4 regions of the Thermoanaerobacterium sp. CMT5567-10 genome follow, and region 4 is predicted to be linked to each of the others. Evidence: riboswitches for the same ligand, from Rfam matches in the RefSeq annotation. Region 4 holds a riboswitch; each other region holds the start of a gene.
What was found. Region 4 has a riboswitch for cyclic di-AMP ahead of Q2T46_RS03580 (TrkH family potassium uptake protein). Riboswitches for the same ligand answer to the same signal wherever they lie in the genome.
Positions count from the first base shown of each region.

Region 1 (5,184 bases), 680 kb from region 4:
CAACCAATATTGCTGGCATGTTTGTATGATGCAACACATAGAAGTTGGCTGTTTTTATACCTCTGTCTATTGTTTTTAGATTTGCCACAATAGTTTGTTGCACACCTTTTGCTAATTTTGCTCCAGAAATACTTCTAGGATATGAATAAGTTTCTGTCCCTTTTGCAGAAGAATCTTTAAAACTGTTACAGTGAATTGAAATAAAATAATCCGCCTTGTTTTTATTTGCAATGTCACACCTTTCGCTAAGTCCCAATGTCACATCTTTATCTCTTGTCAAAATTATATCTACATTGTTTGCCTTAAAAACATCTCTCAATTTAAGAGATACACTTAAGTTGATATCTTTTTCAAAATAACCATATCCTACAGCGCCGCTATCAGATCCACCATGTCCGGGATCTACAACAATCATCAATTAAATCCCCTCCTTTCTTAATATTCACCTCTCATATAATATGTTTTTTAGCAAAAAAATTTATATATATGGGCATAAAAAAATCGGATATATACTTTGCATATACATCCGATAATAACTAGTTTTTACGCCACGATTATGAGTTTTTGGTAGTTTTGAATTATATTATATATCCTTTCTTCTTCTTTAATAATCTTGTTGTTTTCATAGTCATAGGCATAACATGCACCATTTATAACCTTTGTGGTAAGCATGCCACTTGCACTTTTATTTCCTTTAAGATGCGGAGCATCCAATATGCCTAATTTTATCGCTAATGATAATGTATGTGGATCTGACAGCGGATCGCTGCACAATGTATTAAGTTCCTTTATAGCATTGATTATTACCATCGCATCATTTACAAGTTCCTCTTTCCTCTTTAAAACATCTAAATCTTTAGTAAAATCCACCATGCCATACAAAGTATTGTTTATCACTGCTTTTACAATCTTCACACTTTCTATTATATCGTCTGGCGTTGCAGCATGATGTGCTTCACAAAAACCTACAACATGATATATATGAGGTTTTATAGCCATTGAAAGATATGCGCTTGAAGCAAGCTGCCCTTTCGCCTCAAAAAGATCATGCGGCATGCTTGCAAGCCCCGCCCTCGCCTGTCTCAGCACTCTAAAGTTATCATCCTGAAGGCTTTCAACAAGCTCTATAGATGCCAACATCTTTGCAAGATCCATTTTTGGGGATGTAGCTGGCGGCACATTAAACATAAACTGCGCTATATACGTCTTTACACCCATTTTCTTAGCATTGTACGCTGCAAGATAGCTTGCCGCAACATATATAGCATCATGTGCATCTCTAAGCCCCCAGTGATGTGCCTCATTGACTTCCACAGGTATATTTCTATCAGCATGCCACTTCATCAGCTTTTGGTTCTCTCTTATAGATTCTTCCACCTGTCTAGGCCCTCTGCCATCTAATACATTGTACCAGCAAAGTGGTATAGCTGCCCATGCATTATTTATCGTGTCTTTTAACATTTTTGCCATTTTAAAAACATCATTCGTTCCACTGTAACATCTAAGCAGCGGATAATTTCCACGCCTTGACTCATCATAAAGTTTTTTAAATTCTTCTTCAGTCCTTATAGGTACTCCACCTGCACCATCAAGTGCTTTATTGTACTTTTTATCGAAAAAATGTTCTTGTGTATTTTGATCAGGCGCTATCGATATTACATCGAGAACTTTTTCTTCCGCAATCCTTTTTATCCCTTCAAGTGTGTCCGTATACGAAGGCAATCCAAAGTGATGTCTTATTACAGGATAAGGATAGTTTCTTTCTATCCTCTCAAGTATATCCTGCTCATACTCAATTTTATTTGATGCAACTTTTTGTCCTCTCAAATACGAAATTGTAAATTCATCACCTGAAGTGCCATCAAAGACTTCCTCAAAAATGCCCGATTCTTTGGCAACTATGCAATTTGGTTCCGTGCCACCAAATATCCATCTAATGCCATTAAGATTGTATTCTTTTATCCTATTTTTAAGAACATCTAAAATGGATTTAAGTGAATCAGGAGTCAGTCTATAGCTTATTCCAACTATGTCAGGTTTTCTCACCCGTATGCTTTCTATAAGTTTATCAATTGGTGTTGCAGGACCTAAAAACTGAATATCAAATCCTTCACTCTCTGCAATCTTTAAAAACTTATAGACACCAGCAACATGAACATCATTCTCAATTGAAGCAGCTATAATTAATCTTTTCATGCGACAGTACTCTCCTCCTTTACGCCTTCTACTATTTCTTTTATTTCTGCTGCACTTTTGCCATCCAATCCTAGCTTTACAGCCGTCCGTCCCATCTTCCAGTAATTTTTTTCATGCATACATGATGCCAAATGAATTATAGAGTCGATAGTATGTGTCGAAATCCCCAACTGCTTTCCAATTGAAGAAATTGGGACTAAGCTCATAGGAACATCTTCAAAAATATATCTGCAGTCTAGTGTCTTTGGTGCTAGTAATCCTTTATATGCATCTGTATTTTGAATTGCATCATATAAATTATCTGAAGTAACACCATACGTATCTTTTAGCCAATCTAATGCTGTAACAGCATTTACACCTAATGCATGTGCGACTGCAACTCTTTCTCTATCCATTCTTTCCAATATCTTTGCGACTGATGGAGATATTCCTTCTAAATAATATTGAAAACTTCCCTCTGTAGTCTCTATTCGTGCAGAATTTAAAAGGGTAGGTGCCGGATGAAAAATAGAACCTATATTATTTAAACTTGTCTCTAAAACATTTTCGGCTGGAACCACCTGTGAATAAGCCAATTTCAGCAAATCAACTACATAATTTGTCTTCCACGATGGTATAGATGCTAATGATACGACATGTTTTATTCTAAAAATTTTCGCTATGCCATCATTCGATCTACAGGCATATATAAATGTATCTGTCTCAGATATTACCACATCTAAATCTCTTCTTGTTTTGACGATATTGTAAAACTCAATTGCCCCAAAGGTCCTTCCAGGATTTAAAACTATTATTTGCCCATTTTTTAAATGTGGAAGCATTTCATAAGCTATATCGCTGTGTCCCGATGCTGGAATAGTTACCATAATTATATCTGCATCTTTTATTGCATCTTCCATATTATCAGTAATCATATTGAGTCTAGCAAACCCTCTAACAGCTCCTTCAAGATATATACCACCATTATTCAAGATATGAATCAATTTCTCACGAGTTCTATTGTAGAGATTAACTGTAAACCCCATTAGCGAAAGGTGTGCTGCCATCGCCTGACCGCTGTTGCCGGCTCCAATGACAGAAAATATAGGTAATCTCATTTAAAAACCTCCTTCTATTTTTGGGTATTAAAAAAGCCATAGAGAAAATCTACAGCTGAAACCCGGTTTACTAATAGAAGGCAGTAAAACCGAATCTATCCATGCTATTTCCTCCTCTTTCAACGCTTACGAGGTTAGCTGACGGGTTAGGGTCGAAAGATAACCCTTCCATATAAAATGGATTCACCCCAAAATTGGTTTCCCCGCTTCATACGAATTCAGCGTTATAGCATATTATTAAATTAATTAAATTATACCATATTAAAATCATATTTGCAAATATATTAAAAAGATGTAAATTTTGTAACCAAACTGTGTCTATAAATATGCAACTTTTTAAAAAGAGGAATTGAAATTTATAAGTTATTTGTTTAAAATTAAACTAGTCTAAAAAATGGGAGGATATTAAAGCATGAAAATATTTGACATTAGCAGAAATGATTATTGCATCTGTGGGAGCGGGAAAAAATATAAAAAGTGTTGTATGAATAATATAGAAGAAATAAAAAAAAAATTGACAAATTCCTTGTCTAATGAAGTTAATCTTTTTTCGGATGATGTTGAGTTTATTAAAATCGTAAGTATACTATGACGTAGATAATCTTTTAAAACAGATTGTAGAAGAAAATTTAGTAGAAGATATTTTTTTGAATATTGCTTTTGAGTTGCAAAATTTTGATTTTTTAGAAAAATAAATAAAGGATCTTTTTCTTTTAATAAGGGTATCTATATTAGACGAATATAACACATTAGTAAAAATGGTAACAGGAGCCACCATGATTGAAATAGCCAAAGCCTTGGAAGAAATACACGCTATAAATAGTAATAAGACTATGGATAAAATCTTTGATATAGCTTCGAAATATCCATCATTTAATGAATATCTAAGCAGTAAAATGTTTGATGCTATTACAGGTGATTTAGATTATGTTTTAAATGAGCATATAGATATTCCCTTTTATATAGTATATCTGTTTTTGCTTAAATTATATCATAGAATTTTATCGTCATTTTTATTTGACTTTAAGGCACTTAATGAATTCTCTGATTTATTATTTGACGATGTATTACAAGATTTGCTTTATAATGAGCTAATCATTTTTGAAAAAGCTTTAAAGACTATCCTCATAAGTTTAGAATCAAAATTTGAAAGTGCAAATGACGAAAAAGTAAAAATATCTTTTGAGAATGTTTTAACACTTTTAGGTATGCCTACTAATCATTGGAATATGAAAATATTTGAACAAATAATAAAAGTGAATATTTTAAGAACTTTGAATAATTTACCTGCAAAAGTGGAGGGCATAGACAAAGAAGTAAAATTACAAGACTTAACTTCGGATGAAATCTTAGATGAATACATAGTTTACTTAAAGAAAAATGGTTTAGAACAAATAGTGGAGATATTTGAAAAAATTTATGGTGATTTAAAAAATACAATGAGTAAAATAAGCAGTAATATTCTGGCCAACATAGATATAAAATTTTAGCATTGTATTCATTAAATGCACAAATGAAAGCATAAATATAAAAACACATCGGCAAACTATGCAATGTGTTTTTATTCCAATTAATAATTATTTCGTTATAATTCGCTAAAACTACTTAATCAATTTATCGCAATATAGCTGAACACAAAAAATTTGTACATATTTATGGTAGTAGAGGCGTATCATTCATAATTATGAACATACTCTACTCATATCTGCATCAAGAATCTTTTTCTGTCTTTATGGAAATTTTCTTATAATAACGTTATATTATTTCGCTCACGGTTTGATGCCCCTAGTTAGGTAATTTGTCCAGCATCAATCATATACGATAATTATTACCGTATTCCTAAACTTATACAGCAAACAATATATAAAGATAAAAAACAGAAGAAATTATG
Region 1 is NZ_CP130558.2:1,356,900-1,362,083, forward strand. It holds gene Q2T46_RS07115 (N-acetylmuramoyl-L-alanine amidase) at 1-418, opposite strand, end outside; gene Q2T46_RS07120 (cobalamin B12-binding domain-containing protein) at 544-2,196, opposite strand; gene Q2T46_RS07125 (NAD/NADP octopine/nopaline dehydrogenase family protein) at 2,193-3,293, opposite strand; cyclic di-AMP (ydaO/yuaA leader) riboswitch at 3,403-3,527, opposite strand; gene Q2T46_RS07130 (SEC-C metal-binding domain-containing protein) at 3,706-3,885, shown strand; gene Q2T46_RS07135 (hypothetical protein) at 4,052-4,783, shown strand.
Region 1: another riboswitch for cyclic di-AMP. It lies ahead of Q2T46_RS07125 (NAD/NADP octopine/nopaline dehydrogenase family protein); the one in region 4 lies ahead of Q2T46_RS03580 (TrkH family potassium uptake protein).

Region 2 (5,184 bases), 190 kb from region 4:
TAACTGTTGACTTCGGAATTCTTTCTAAATCTTCTTCATCGATAATGACAAATTTTCCTGGTTCATATTCATATCCTTTAACTATTTCATCTTCTGATACCTGTCTGTTGCAGACAGGGCAGATTTTTTCGTATTTGATAGGTGATTTGCAGTCTTTATGAAGCTGTCTGAAATGAACTGAATTGTCCTCTGTTGCTGCATAGAGTTTTATAGGTATGCTGACTAAACCAAAGCTTATGGCACCTTTCCACATTGAACGCATGTTTTAACACCTCATTTTTAATAGTTCAATATTATTATGTGCACGTACAATTTTATATTACAGGTAAAATATAGCTTAGTGTATAATTTTAGTAGGCGGTAAAAAATAGAAAAAGGAAGGTATCCAAAAAATACCTTCCATTCGCATGAATCATCCGCTATAATGTTTAAATAGAAAAAACAAAAAAAGCGTTATAGAGGTGATTACATGCTAGATATAAGTTTAAACGAAAATGAAATAAATTTCAAGGATTTAGAAGCGGAAATTTACAAATTAGTTTGCGAAGAAGCTTGTAAAATAATGGCTCAAATCCTCATGAAGATAGATGATATGTTACTAGAAAAAAGGGACAAAAAAGAATATAGATGTAAAGGTAAAAAGCATACAAACATAAAAACAATTATGGGCACTGTTGAATTTGATAAAAGAATTTATGAACATATAAATAGTGAAGGGAAAAAGGAATATGTTTATCTTTTAGATGAGTATTTAAAAATGGATACAATAGGGCATATATCAACAAATCTTATTGAAAAAGTTGTAGAAAATGTAACAGAAATGTCATATAGAGAAGCAGCGAAAAATATAGAATCATTAACAAATCAAAGCATAAGCCATACAACTGCATGGAATATAATACAAAAGGTTGGAGAAAAAATAGCAGAATTAGAAAAACAAGATATAAAACTATTCAAAGAAAACAAATTAAGAGGAGAAAAAGAAACAAAAATATTATTTCAAGAAATGGATGGATTATGGTTATCAATGCAAGGCAAAGACAGACCAAAAGGCAAAAAAAGCAGGGGAAAAAAAGAAATAAAATTAGCAGTAGCATACGACGGATGGGTAAAAAGAAGCCCGGGAAGTAATGAATATATAACACATAATAAAATAGTATGTGCAGGATTTGCAAGCAGCAAAGAATTTAAAGAATTAGTAGATGCAACGATAGCAAAAGAATACAACATAGACGAAATAGAAATAAAGATAATAAATGGAGATGGAGCAAGTTGGATTAAAGAAAGTTTAGGAGAAGAAGGAGTATATTTTCAATTAGATCCATTTCATAAAAGCCAAGCAGTAATAAGGAATATAGAGAACAAAAAAGATGCCTGCAAATTGATGAAAATGCTAGATGAAGGGAAAGCAGAAGAAAGTCTAGAATACATAGCGAAATTAATGATAGAGCAAAAAGATGATGAAAAGCAAATGAAGAAATTAGAAAAACTATATAACTATTTAGTAGCCAATAAGGAAGGGATAAAACCATACCAAAAGAGAGAAGAAATAAAAATACCAGAAGCCCCAGAAGGGATAGAATACAAACATTTAGGAACAATGGAAAACAATATATTTGACACATTGGCGCGCAGAATGAATGCGGGAAAAATGAGTTGGACAGAAAAAGGTGCGAACAATTTAGCAAAGATACTAGCCTTAAAGACAAGCGGAAAACTTAATAGTGTTGTAGAAACATACTTTAATGTTATAATATCAGAAGAAAAATTAGCAGAGATAAAAGAAGAAATAAAATTATCAGCAGCGGATGTAAACAAAAAGCAGAAAAAAGCAAAAACATATCATATGCAAAGAGGCGATATGCCGTTTGAAGGTTGTGCAATGACAAACGGCAGAAAAACAATAAGAGAAATACTCAGATACAAATGTTTAAGTGAATTAAAAGTCATATAAAAGGCGGAATATGAAGATAAGAATGGAGTAAAAATAATTGCACGAAAATTCACAACACATTAAACATTATACGGATAAAATTTGAAGAAAAAAATTTGCCAACAACTACTTGACACAAACAAAATATAGTACCACATTGACTTCGATTGATTTTGCCTGTATAATATTAAGTAATTATTAAAAATATAAATTTTTTATTAAATTTATTAAAAAATATGCCTAATCGAAAGAACGGGGGATAATTTTGGGGTGAATCCGCATTTGCGGTAGGGTTACTCTTTACCGAACCCGTCAACTAACCTCGTAGGCATAAAGAGAGGATGAATGAATTGAATCACAAAAAGTTAGTTGCATCAGTAGTTTTGTCAATAACACTTATGCAAGCACCAAGTGCGTTTGCAATGGAGCTTTTGAAGTACGGTTCAAGAGGACAAGCAGTGGTTAGCTTGCAGCAAACGCTGAATCGACTTGGTTATAGCACAGGTGGTATTGACGGTATTTTCGGCAGCAAGACGAAAAGTGCTGTTATTGCATTACAGAAGAAATTTGGCTTATCTCCTGATGGTATAGTGGGACCAGCGACAGAGGCGGTTTTAAATAGGACAACTGCAAGTGGAGTTTCATCTAGAGGTGCTTATGATCGCACGTCAAACTTGAGCGTAGTTAGCATTGCGGAAAGGTATCTAGGGACACCGTACGTTTACGGTGGTACGACACCTGCTGGCTTTGACTGTTCTGGCTTTGTCCAATACGTATATAAGCAGGCAGGAAAAAGCATCGGCAGGACTACATACGATCAGTATGCTGGTGGAAGGCCTGTAAGCTTATCAGATTTACAGCCTGGTGATATACTGTTTTTCTCTACGTCAGGTAAAGGGCCTACACATGAAGGAATATACATAGGTAATAATCGCTTGATACATATGAGCGATTCTTCAAAAAAGGCAGCATATGATGATTTTAGCGGGTGGTTTAGGACTTACTATATAGGTGCAAGGAGATATTATTAAGAAAGAGTATATTGCTAAAGCGAAAGAACACGTATATGTTAATTAGCCGCAACATATACGTGTTCTTTTTTTTAAAAATTTTTACTTGTAGTAGATTTGCTAAGTCAGAGCAAAATTATTTATATCTTAATATCAATTTTGTAATTTTCACAATAAACTTTTGCAATTCCATATATAGACTTTTCAAAAGTCAAAGTTAGAAAAACGTATGTTCGCATAATATAATTAAAGCACAGTGCAGCACTGAAAAGGACCGGTCCTCACTATTTAGTGAGGTGTAGATAATGATAAGCTATAATGAACTGTGCTTTAAAGCAAAAAATGGTGATGAAAATTCTACTGTGGAAATTTTAAACAAGTTTAATCCTCTTTTGATATCACTTGCTAAAAAATTTCCTTATGATGATTTTAACGATATGCTTCAAGATGGAAGAGAAATTCTGATTACAGCCATAAAGGAGTTTGATGAGAAGAAAGGGAGAGAATTTATAGCATATGCCAGCATGCAGCTTAAATTTCACTTTTTAGGAATGTATAGAAAGAGGAAGCCTAGCCTTTCTTTGAATGCAAAAGCTAATGATGATGACGATGAAATAATAGATTTGTTGGAAAGTGACGGCTTATCACCAGAAGAGGAGTTTTTTAAAGGTATTTCAATGAAAGATTTGAAAGATGCCTTAAATAGCCTGACGGAAAAGCAAAAAAATATAATTTTATTATACTTCTTTAATAGAAAATCATTGGTGGAAATAGCAAAAGAGGTAGGCATAGGATATCAAAGTGCAGTAAAATTAAAAAACCGAGCTATAGAGAGATTAAGATTTGCGATAAAAAATGATATAATTATGTAAAAAGACATGAAAGGATGGTAAAAGTTTGGAAGTAAGGAATAATGGCATAAACGAAGATTTATTCAAAAAAATAATTGAATTAAATAAGAATGCACAATATCATAATCTAATTGGAATGGATATAGTTGAGCTAGATAGTGGCAAAGTTACAATGGAAATTATAATTTCAGAGAAACATTTAAATATTTTTGGGATTGCACATGGAGGAGTGGTGTTTTCACTTATGGATACGGCAATGGGAATTGCAGCAAAGACGATGGGAAGAAATATGGTCACTCTTGAAATGAATATAAACTATATAAAATCTGTTAAGATCGGGGATAAAATTGATGCTTTTGCAAAGATAATTCACTTAGGAAAATCTACTGCTGTTGCTGTATGCGATGCTTACAACCAAGATGGTAAACTTGTAGCGTCAGCAAGGGAGACGTTTTATAGTCTAAATTAAAGGGGCTTTAAGGCTAAAGCCTCTTTTTTTGGTATATAATTTGATATAAAATTAATATATATATTTAACTAAATGGAAGGAGGTTTTTTAAATGAATTTTGATAGTTTTTTGTACAATACAAGACCTTTTTTAAATTATTTGTTTGACTTTTATAGCAACTTGGATGATATGAAGCTTAGTACAGTTATAAATGATTCCGGAAATGCTGACAATGTATCATTGATTGTGGTAGACATGGTAAATGGTTTTTGCAAAAGTGGTGCACTATCAAGTCCCAGAATTGGAGGCATAATAGAACCTATAAAGAATTTGATAAATGCGTCTTACAGAATGGGCATAAAAAATATACTGTTTATAAATGATGCCCATATTAAAGATGCAGCGGAATTTGCCGATTATCCACAGCACTGTGTAAAAGGAACTGATGAAAGCTCTATCGTTGAAGAACTTTTAGAGATAATAAAAGGACAGCCACAGATATATGAGAAAAATTCACTAAATGTGTTTTTTGGTGGAGAATTTGACGATGGGAACTCGTTTTTAAAAAAGATAATCAGCATGCTTAAAGAAGGAAAGTCTACTTTTATCATCGTTGGAAATTGCACCGATTTATGTGTATATCAGACAGCAATTTCTATAAAGATGGTTGCAAATGCCAACAATTTAAGTGTTAATGTCATTGTGCCAGAAAATTGTGTTGAGACTTATGATATAAGTGTAAAAACTGCTGAGAGGCTTAAAATTATTCCACACGATGGTGATTTGACACATGTGATGTTTTTATATCATATGAAGCTTAATGGTATAAACATTGTTAAAGAATTGTTGGAAGAATAATACAAATCAATATAGTAATGGTTATGTTAAGAGCTCTTTTAAACGTCTAAAGAGCTCTTTTTGTTAATAAATATTTATGAGAT
Region 2 is NZ_CP130558.2:872,645-877,828, reverse strand. It holds gene Q2T46_RS04570 (Ku protein) at 1-262, opposite strand, end outside; gene Q2T46_RS04565 (ISLre2 family transposase) at 470-1,954, shown strand; cyclic di-AMP (ydaO/yuaA leader) riboswitch at 2,161-2,278, shown strand; gene Q2T46_RS04560 (C40 family peptidase) at 2,284-2,964, shown strand; gene Q2T46_RS04555 (sigma-70 family RNA polymerase sigma factor) at 3,249-3,815, shown strand; gene Q2T46_RS04550 (PaaI family thioesterase) at 3,841-4,263, shown strand; gene Q2T46_RS04545 (cysteine hydrolase family protein) at 4,355-5,101, shown strand.
Region 2: another riboswitch for cyclic di-AMP. It lies ahead of Q2T46_RS04560 (C40 family peptidase); the one in region 4 lies ahead of Q2T46_RS03580 (TrkH family potassium uptake protein).

Region 3 (5,184 bases), 270 kb from region 4:
ATTGCTGGTGATACACTACCTATAGCAAAAGCATACAGTGAAATAACGCCTGATGATGAGAAAATAACTATCTTAGTTGATACATTTAAGGATGAGATAGAGGAATCATTAAGAGTTGCTGAATATCTTGGCGATAGGTTATACGGAATAAGGTTAGACACACCGTCAGAAAGAGGAGGCGTTACGGCCAGCCTCGTTTATGAACTAAGACAGAGGCTTAATCAAAAAGGATACAATAACGTCAAAATTATTGTGTCTGGCGGGCTTACACCTGAAAGAATAAAAGAACTTGCATTGAGTGGTGCAGATGCATTTGGCGTTGGAAGTTATATATCAGACGCTCCACCAATAGATATGACTATGGATATTAAAGAGGTAGAAGGAGAACCTATTGCTAAAAGAGGCAGAATTCCTGGGAGAATAGAAAATAAAAAATTAAAGAGAATAATATAATCAAGCAAGAAACTTATTCTTGCTTGATTTAATATAATTTATTTTTTGCATTTTGCAATTTAATATTTTGTAATATAAGTTTATGTAGTCGTATAAAAAAGTATTGACACAAATTAAAAAACATTATATAATGACTATTGTGTTAACGATGAAGACGCGCGGGGGTGGCGGAATAGGCAGACGCGTACGTTTGAGGGGCGTATGGAGTTATCCGTGCGGGTTCAAGTCCCGCCCTCCGCACCAAAATGAAAATAGATATTTTACATAAAAGTAAGCCTTGAAGGCTTTATTTTTTATGTTTATTACCACTTTAGCATTATAAGTGACATAAATATGATAGTGATAATGGTTGTAGATGTTATAAATATAGAGGCAAGTTTTACGTTTAAATTCCTCTCATCTGAATATATTACTGCTACTAGTGCTGTTGGCATTATTGAGCCTAGCATTATGGCTTTAATTGTCATTGAAGCTGTGCTGAAGAAAAGTGGCAGTGTAATAAACAATACTATACCAGGTATGTACTTTATAATAAGGCCTTTTATCAGTGATACTAATTCGTCTTTATCTAAATTAAAATCAAGGAAGTATCCGATTACGAAAAGGGCTAAGGTAGTATTTGGCAGTGAAATTTGTTCCACCAGATTAACGATTAAGCTTGGAAACTTAAATCCCAATATATTCAAAGTAAATGCAATAATATATGTATCAAATGGAACAAAGTATAAGATTTTTTTTAAAACTTTTTTTATATCTATTTTGCTACTTTGGGAGAATACATATGCAGCAATATATGCAATTCCAAAGACGTTAAATGAGTTACCCATGTCAAACATAGCAATGTGTAAAAGTCCATTACTACCATATATCTGCTGAATAAAAGGAAATGCAAAAAGACCGATGTTGTACCCACATAGTGAAATCATAAGCGTGCCTTTAGTTTCTTTTTTTAAATTGGCATTTTTAAAAATTAAAAGCCCAATAAGAAAAGTAATAAAGCCCATGACAAATCCAGAAAATGTTAAAATGAATAGATTTGTACTTACTTTCGTAGTAAAAAATACTTTTGCAATGCTGGCAGGTAGAGTTATATATATGATGAAGTTATTTAATACCTTTCCAGTTTCATTCGGTAAAAATTTCATCTTTTTTACTGCATAGCCTAAAAAAATTATTATAATGCTTATTGATATTTTTTGAAGTATGATTATCTGACTCATCTAGATCCCCTTTCTGTATTGTTAAATAAAATTATACTATATTAGAGAGATTATTTACATAGATTGTAACAAATTTATAAATTTTTTATAAAATATATTAAGGAAATATTAAAAAAATATTAAAAAATTATTATGAAAACATTGACTTTATTAATAATATCTGATAAAATGAAAGAAACTTGTACATATTAGCAATCTTGCCGAATCCTATTTAGGTACGGAGGATTTTCATGTTTTGGGGTTAATCTGCTATAAGCAGTAGGGATACCTTCTTATTCCGCACCCGTCAACTAACTCCGGAGGCAAAAAGGAAGGAGATTAGCTATGAATTGTCGATTAAGTAAATTAGTTTTTGGTGTATCCGTTTTCGGTATGACACTTGTAGGTTCTTCAATGTTGACGCATGTTTACGCAGATAATCTTGGAACTGGCATTGTGACAGGAAATAATGTAAATATCAGAAGTGGTGGTAGTTTATCATCAAAAGTAATAACTCAATTAAATTGGAATGACGCTGTCACTGTACTTGGACAGGAAAATGGCTGGTACAATATAAAATTATCTAATGGAACTGTTGGATGGATATATGGGCAATACCTTTCTTTAAGATCATCATCTAGCACAGTGTCTAGAGGGGATGTTGATAGGAGTGTTGTTTCCAGGTTGATAGACTTTGGTAAGAAGTTTTTAGGGACTAAATATGTCTATGGTGGTGAATCACCTTCTGGATTCGATTGCTCTGGATTTACACAGTACGTCTTAAAAAGTGTAGGGATAGATCTTCCGAGAACTGCTTCAAGCCAAGCAACAGTTGGAATATATGTAGACAGAGGAAATTTACAGCCTGGTGATTTGGTGTTTTTTAAGACATTAGGTAGCAGCATAATAAATCATGCTGGTATATACATAGGGAATGGAGAGTTTATGCATGCCTCATCAGGTGCAGGAAAAGTCATGATAAGTTCACTTAACGATGGCTATTACAGCACTCACTATGCCACAGCCAGAAGAGTAATACAGTAAATAATATAGAGACAAAAAGGCACTTTCATGTGTCTTTTTTTTAATGCCTTTTGTAACTTTAATCGTTTGTTGACTATTTAGGCATATTAATATATTATAATATATTGTATAAAATTTGCTTTTATGTGGAAGGAGATAACCTAGATGGGGTTTGTAAGAGATGATATAAGGAACGTAGCTATAATAGCACATGTTGATCACGGAAAGACAACTTTAGTAGACGGAATGCTTAAGCAGAGTGGCATTTTTAGGCAAAATGAAAAAGTTGAAGAAAGAGTAATGGATTCAAATGAGCTTGAAAGAGAAAGAGGTATAACGATTCTTTCAAAAAATACTGCTATTAGGTACAATGGTGTAAAAATAAATATAGTTGATACACCTGGGCATGCAGATTTTGGCGGTGAAGTAGAGCGGGTACTAAAGATGGTTGACGGTGTATTATTACTTGTAGATGCTTTTGAAGGACCAATGCCTCAGACCAGATTTGTATTGAGCAAAGCTTTAGAGCTTAATTTAAAGCCTATTGTAGTTGTAAATAAAATCGATAGACCAGATGCCAGACCTGAAGAGGTGATTGACGAGGTTCTTGATTTGTTTATAGAGCTTGGTGCTGATGATGATCAAATTGATTTTCCTGTTGTATATGCATCTGCAAGGGAAGGGGTTGCTAAATTAAATCTAAAAGATGAATCAGTTGATTTGCGCCCACTTTTTGATACGATTTTAAAAGAGATTCCGGCACCAGAAGGCGATATAGATGACCCACTGCAACTTATTGTTACGACACTTGATTATGACGATTATATTGGGAGAATCGCTATTGGAAAAGTCGTAAGAGGCAAAATCGTATCAGGTGAAAATGTCGCTATATGTAAAAGAGATGGATCTGTACAAAATGTAAAACTGAGTAATTTATACCAATATGAAGGCTTAAAAAGGGTTCAAGTTGAGGATGCTTTGCTAGGTGATATAGTGGCTGTATCAGGTATAAGCGATATAGAAATAGGTGAAACTATAGCGGATCCTGAAAAACCTGAGCCAGTTGATTTTGTCGAGATAGAAGAACCTACAATTTCAATGACTTTCGGAGTAAATACTAGTCCCTTTGCAGGAAGAGAAGGCAAGTATGTTACATCTAGACACCTTAGAGAAAGGCTATTTAGAGAGCTTGAAACAAATGTTGCATTAAGGGTGGAAGAGACAGAGACGACAGAAGCATTTAAGGTATCTGGACGTGGTGAGCTACATCTATCTATTTTGATAGAAACCATGAGAAGAGAAGGGTATGAGCTGCAAGTATCTAAACCCACTGTTATTATAAAAGAGATAAATGGTGTCAAGCATGAGCCTATAGAGCTTGTGACGATTGACATACCTGAGGATTTTATGGGTGTGGTTATGGAGAAGATGGGCTCTAGAAAAGGGGAGCTTATGGACATGCATACATTAAAACCAGGGACGCTAAGGCTTAAGTTTAAAATACCAACAAGAGGCCTTATTGGATACCGTTCTGAATTTCTTACAGATACAAAAGGAAATGGGATAATGACGTCTGTCATTTATGATTATGAACCGTACAAAGGTGATATACCAACAAGGTCTAGAGGTTCTCTAGTGGCTTTTGAAACTGGTACAACAACTACGTATGGTCTTTACAATGCGCAGGAGAGAGGAACTCTTTTAGTTGGACCTGGTGTTGAAGTGTATGAAGGTATGATAGTTGGTGAAAATTCTAGAAGTGAGGATATAGATGTCAATGTATGCAAGAAAAAGCATGTTACTAATTTGCGTTCCGCAACTGCAGATGAGGCATTAAGGCTTTCACCTATAAGAGAGATGTCTCTTGAAGAAGCATTGGAGTTTATAGCAAATGATGAGCTTGTGGAAGTTACACCGAAAAGCATAAGGCTGAGGAAAAAGATATTAAGTGCACAGCAAAGGTATAAAAATGCAAAATATAAGCAGTAAATAATAAAAGGGTTGTCACATTACGTGCATGGCCCTTTTTTTATTTTGATAAATCATCTATGATTTTATTTATATAGTTTACTGTTTCATCATATGGTGGTATGCCACTGTATTTATCTACTGCTGCTTCCCCAGCATTGTAAGCTGCCAAAGCCAGAGTAGTATTGTTGTATTTGTTAAGCAGTTGACTTAACAACTTTGTACCACCATCAATATTTTCTTCAGGATCAAAAGGGTTGTCAATTCCTAAATATTGAGCAGTCGATGGCATTAACTGCATAAGACCAATAGCACCAGCATTTGATACAGCATACGGATTGTAATTTGATTCGGCTTTTATGACAGCATTTATCAATTCTGTACTAACTCCATATTTTTTTGAAGCTTCACTAATGTAATCAGCTATATCAGCAATCGATGTTTTGTTTACATTAACTGGTTTTACATTTGCTGATTTATTTGCTTCAGTCACATAATTATTTGTATTTACAGAGCCTTCACTTATTAAGTTATTTAAAAT
Region 3 is NZ_CP130558.2:409,335-414,518, reverse strand. It holds gene Q2T46_RS02280 (nicotinate phosphoribosyltransferase) at 1-453, shown strand, start outside; tRNA gene Q2T46_RS02275 (tRNA-Leu) at 612-696, shown strand; gene Q2T46_RS02270 (AEC family transporter) at 756-1,673, opposite strand; cyclic di-AMP (ydaO/yuaA leader) riboswitch at 1,862-1,992, shown strand; gene Q2T46_RS02265 (SH3 domain-containing C40 family peptidase) at 1,998-2,696, shown strand; gene typA (translational GTPase TypA) at 2,841-4,664, shown strand; gene Q2T46_RS02255 (lytic transglycosylase domain-containing protein) at 4,705-5,184, opposite strand, start outside.
Region 3: another riboswitch for cyclic di-AMP. It lies ahead of Q2T46_RS02265 (SH3 domain-containing C40 family peptidase); the one in region 4 lies ahead of Q2T46_RS03580 (TrkH family potassium uptake protein).

Region 4 (5,184 bases):
ATAGATGATATATATAGTGTTGGCACGATTACGAAAGTAAAACAGATGCTGAAGCTTCCTGGCGAAGCTGTGAGAGTTCTTGTTGAAGGTATATCAAGGGCTGAATTAAAGAATCTGATAAGTTCTGAAAGTTTTTTTGAAGTAGAAGTTGTAGAAAGAATAGATAATACAGAGATAGAAAAAGACAGCGAATTGGAAGCCTTAATGAGAAGCGTAACGTCAGCTTTTGAGGAGTATATAAGTATTTCATCAAAAATACCATTAGACAGTATTTACAGTGTTGTATCTATAGAAGAGCCGGGAAGGCTTGCTGACGTTATAACAGAACATTTAAGCTTAAATCAAAGCCAAAATCAAGAGCTTTTAGAGTGCTTTGACACGAAGGAAAGACTGGAGAAGCTATTAGGGTTTATATTGAAAGAGCTTGATATACTTGAAATAGAGAAAAAAATAAATATGCGGGTCCACAAGCAGATAGACAAAAGCCAGAGGGAGTATTATTTGAGAGAGCAATTGAAAGCTATTAAAGCCGAACTTGGAGAATCTGATGAAATAGATCAGGAAATAGATGAATATGAAGAAAAAATCGAGTCAAAAGATTTGCCTGATTATGTTAAAGAAAAAGCTAGAGAAGAGTTGAGAAGATTAAGCAGGATGGGACTAGGTTCTGCAGAAGGATCCGTTGTTAGGACGTACATAGATTGGCTTTTGGACCTTCCGTGGAATGAAGAGACTAAAGATGTGCTGGATATAAAAAGAGCAGAAAAAATATTGAATGAAGATCATTACGGATTAAAGAAAGTAAAAGAGAGGATTTTAGAGTTTTTGGCTGTAAGAAGCTATCATGAAAAGATGAAAAGTCCGATTCTATGCCTTGTAGGTCCTCCTGGCGTCGGAAAGACATCCCTTGGAAAATCTATCGCAAGGGCAATGAATAGAAAATTTGTAAGGTTGTCACTAGGTGGAGTTAGAGATGAAGCTGAGATAAGAGGACATAGAAGGACATATGTAGGGGCAATACCAGGTGGCATAATTAATTCATTGAAGATTGCAGGTTCCAAAAATCCAGTTTTTCTTTTAGATGAGATAGACAAGATGAGCTCTGACTTCAGAGGCGATCCAGCATCAGCAATGCTGGAAGTTTTGGATCCAGAGCAAAACTCTACATACAGAGACCATTACATTGATTTGCCATTTGATTTATCAAAGGTGCTTTTTATAACAACTGCTAATACATTAGACACGATACCAGCTCCGCTTCTTGACAGAATGGAAGTCATATATATATCTGGGTATACGGAGGAAGAAAAATTGCAAATAGCAAAAGAACATTTGGTTCCCAAAATATTAAAAGAACATGGTGTAACAAATGATGTTATAAAAATACAAGATTCAGCTATAATCGGCATAATATCAGAGTACACAAGGGAAGCTGGCGTAAGGGCGTTAGAGCAGAATATAGCAAAAGTAGTAAGAAAGTCTATCAAAACTATAGTGGAAGATAAAGCTAATTCAATAAAAGTCGGAAAGCAAAATCTACAAAAATACCTTGGGAAGCCATTATTTAGAGTCGATAAAGCAAATCTGCAAGACAAAGTAGGTATGGTTACTGGCCTTGCATGGACTAGAGTTGGCGGTGATACACTTACGGTTGAAGCAACTACAATGCCTGGAACAGGAAAACTTACGCTTACAGGGCAGTTGGGAGATGTCATGAAAGAATCTGCACAAGCAGGTTTCAGCTATATAAGGGCAAATGCTGATTTGCTTGGAATAGATGAGGATTTTTATAAGGATCTGGACATACACATACATGTGCCAGAAGGTGCAATACCAAAAGACGGACCGTCTGCAGGCATTACAATGGTCACAGCAATGGTTTCAGCTATCAAAAGGGTACCGGTAAGAGGCGATATAGCCATGACAGGTGAAATCACACTGACCGGTAAAGTATTGCCTATTGGAGGCTTAAAGGAAAAAGTTTTAGCTGCCCATAGGGCTGGTATACTAAAGATAATTGCACCAGCAGATAATAAAAGAGATTTAGACGAGATACCGCAAAGTGTTAAAAGAAAGATGGAATTTAAGTTCGTTTCAAATATCGATGAAGTCTTAAAAATATCGTTAGTAGGTGAGAACTCATATGAAGATTAAATCAATAGAGCTTAAGGTTTCTGCGTATAATAAAAGTCAATATCCAGATGACGGGCTAATGCAAATTGCTGTAATAGGCAGGTCGAATGTAGGCAAATCATCTTTTATAAATACCATAGTTAACAGAAAAAATTTCGCAAGAGTTAGCCAGAAGCCGGGAAAGACGCAAGGTATTAATTTTTACCTTGTAAATAATTCATTTTACTTAGTTGATCTTCCTGGCTATGGCTATGCTGAAGTTTCAAAAGAGATGAAAAAACAGTGGTCAATAAATATTGAGACTTACTTAAATGTTTCAGAATATCTCCAAGGTGCAATAATGCTTGTAGACATCAGGCATAGGCCTACAGATGATGATGTCCTAATGGTGAATTATTTAAAACAGAGAAATTTAAATTATGTTGTTGTTGCTACAAAATCGGATAAGCTGAATAGGCAGGAAATTCAAAGGTCCCTGAATGTCATATCCGAGACACTTGAAGTCGACAAAGATAAAATTGTACCTTTTTCATCTTTGAAGAAAACTGGTGTAGATGATGTCTACACCTGTTTAGATTTTATTCTTGAGAACAACAAAAAATTCGAAGATTAACGACGATAATGGAGAATTATTAAATGTATTCGTTAAATATCAGTTAATTTGATTAAAAATGAAAATATATGGTGTTTGATTGACATTTGCTATTGAAAAGTATCAGTTGTATAATGGTTTTATAGTTATCGTAATAAAATAAGCCTAATTCCAATGGAAACGGGGGACCCAATAACTGGGGCGAAATTCGAAAGAATAGGGTTAAGCTTTCTTAGATCCTAGCCCGTCAGCTAACCCCGTAGGCTTTTAAGGAGAAGTTAAAAAACTTGAGGACTTCAGGTTTTTTTATATTTTTGGGGAAATTACGCTGTAAAAAAAGATGAGACATGATTAATATACGTTGTTTCTACTATTATGATGAAATCATAGATATTTATATTTGATATTATTTTTGGAGATGAAGAAATGACTGTAAGGCAAAAAGTGCAGCATATTTTAAACAGTATAACGCCGATACAGGTGCTTGCTTTAGGTTTTGCTACAGTGATATTGATAGGAACATTTATTCTTATGCTTCCAATATCATCGAGTACAAACACTGAGACAGATTTTACGACAGCTTTATTTACTGCAACATCTGCTACATGTGTTACGGGTTTAGTAGTAGTTGACACAGGGACATATTGGTCTAGATTTGGCCAGACAGTTATTATGATTCTAATACAAATTGGCGGACTGGGGTTTATGTCATTTGCAACTCTTTTATTTATGGTAATGGGCAAAAAAATAACTTTTAAAGAAAGACTTGTTATGCAGGAAGCTATGAATGCTCTTACACTGCAGGGGATAGTTAGGCTTATTAGGTATGCACTTATAAGCACATTTGTAATTGAAGGTATTGGAGCAGTATTATTATCATTTAAGTTTATCCCTCAGTTTGGCTTTTGGGAGGGACTTTTTAGAGGAATATTTCATGCAGTATCTGCTTATAATAATGCCGGATTTGATGTCTTTGGCAATTTTAAGAGCTTAATACAGTACACTGAAAGTTTTTCTGTAAATTTTGTGATAATGACATTAATCGTTTTTGGTGGGTTGGGATTTACAGTTCAATATGATATTATCAACAAACGGCAATTTAAAAAATTTTCTCTTCACTCAAAAATTGTAATCATAACAACATCAATTTTAATCGTGGTTGGTGCTTTAATGTTTTTCTTATTAGAACATGACAATCCTGAAACAATGAAATACCTTTCTTTTAAAGGCAAGGTGCTGTCATCATTGTTTGCAGCTATAACGCCTAGGACTGCTGGATTTAACACGCTTGATATTGCAAAGATGACAGATGCTTCAAATTTCTTTACAATCATATTGATGTTTATAGGTGCATCACCTGGATCTACAGGAGGCGGTATTAAAACATCAACATTTGCAGTTATCGTAATGACTCTGTTTTCAGTAGTAAAAGGCAGAGAAGATACCGAAGTATTATCTAAAAGGATTCCAAAAGACGAAGTTTATAGAGCGTTTTCAGTAATTTGTATAGGTATATTTATAATTATTTTTGATGTTTTACTTTTATCTGTATTTGAGAAAGCAGACTTCTTATCAATTTTTTACGAAGTTGTATCAGCATTTGGTACTGTAGGCCTTACGATGGGGTTGACACCCCACTTAGACATAGTTGGAAGAATGGTAATAATATTGACAATGTATGCAGGGAGAGTTGGACCATTGACAGTAATATACGCACTTATGCGAAGACATGCAAATTCAAATGCAGCAATAAAATATCCCGAAGACAATGTATTAATTGGTTAGGAGGTTATATATTATATATCATGAGTGGAAAACAATTTGTAGTAATAGGTTTAGGAAGGTTTGGATCAAGTGTTGCAACGACATTATATTCACTAGGTTGTGATGTGTTGGCGATAGACAGTTCAGAAGAAAGAGTCCAGAGGATATCAGACAGTGTGACTAGAGCAGTGCAGGCTGATGCAACAGATGAAAAAGTACTAAGATCTTTAGGTGTAAGGAATTTTGATGTTGCAATAATAGGTACTGGAACAGATATACAAACAAGCCTTATGGTTACGCTTATGGTAAAAGAACTTGGTGTAAAAACAGTTGTAGCGAAGGCCTTAAATGAACTTCATGCAAAAGTATTGCTGAAAATCGGAGCAGATAGGGTCATATTTCCAGAAAAAGAAGCAGGGATAAAATTGGCTCATAGTCTTACATCGTCAAATATACTTGATTTTATAGAGCTTTCACCTGAGTACAATATTGTTGAAATAATGGCTCTTAGAGATTGGATAGGCAAATCTTTAAATGAATTGAAACTAAGACAAAGGTTTGGATTAAATATTATTGCAATAAAAAGAGAAAATAATATTAAAATTACTCCTTCTGCTGACGATATAATAATGGAAGGCGATAACCTATTTGTTATTGCGTCGATTGATAGTATAAATAAATTGAATAACAGTTAA
Region 4 is NZ_CP130558.2:680,469-685,652, reverse strand. It holds gene lon (endopeptidase La) at 1-2,154, shown strand, start outside; gene yihA (ribosome biogenesis GTP-binding protein YihA/YsxC) at 2,144-2,746, shown strand; cyclic di-AMP (ydaO/yuaA leader) riboswitch at 2,878-3,007, shown strand; gene Q2T46_RS03580 (TrkH family potassium uptake protein) at 3,131-4,510, shown strand; gene Q2T46_RS03575 (TrkA family potassium uptake protein) at 4,531-5,184, shown strand.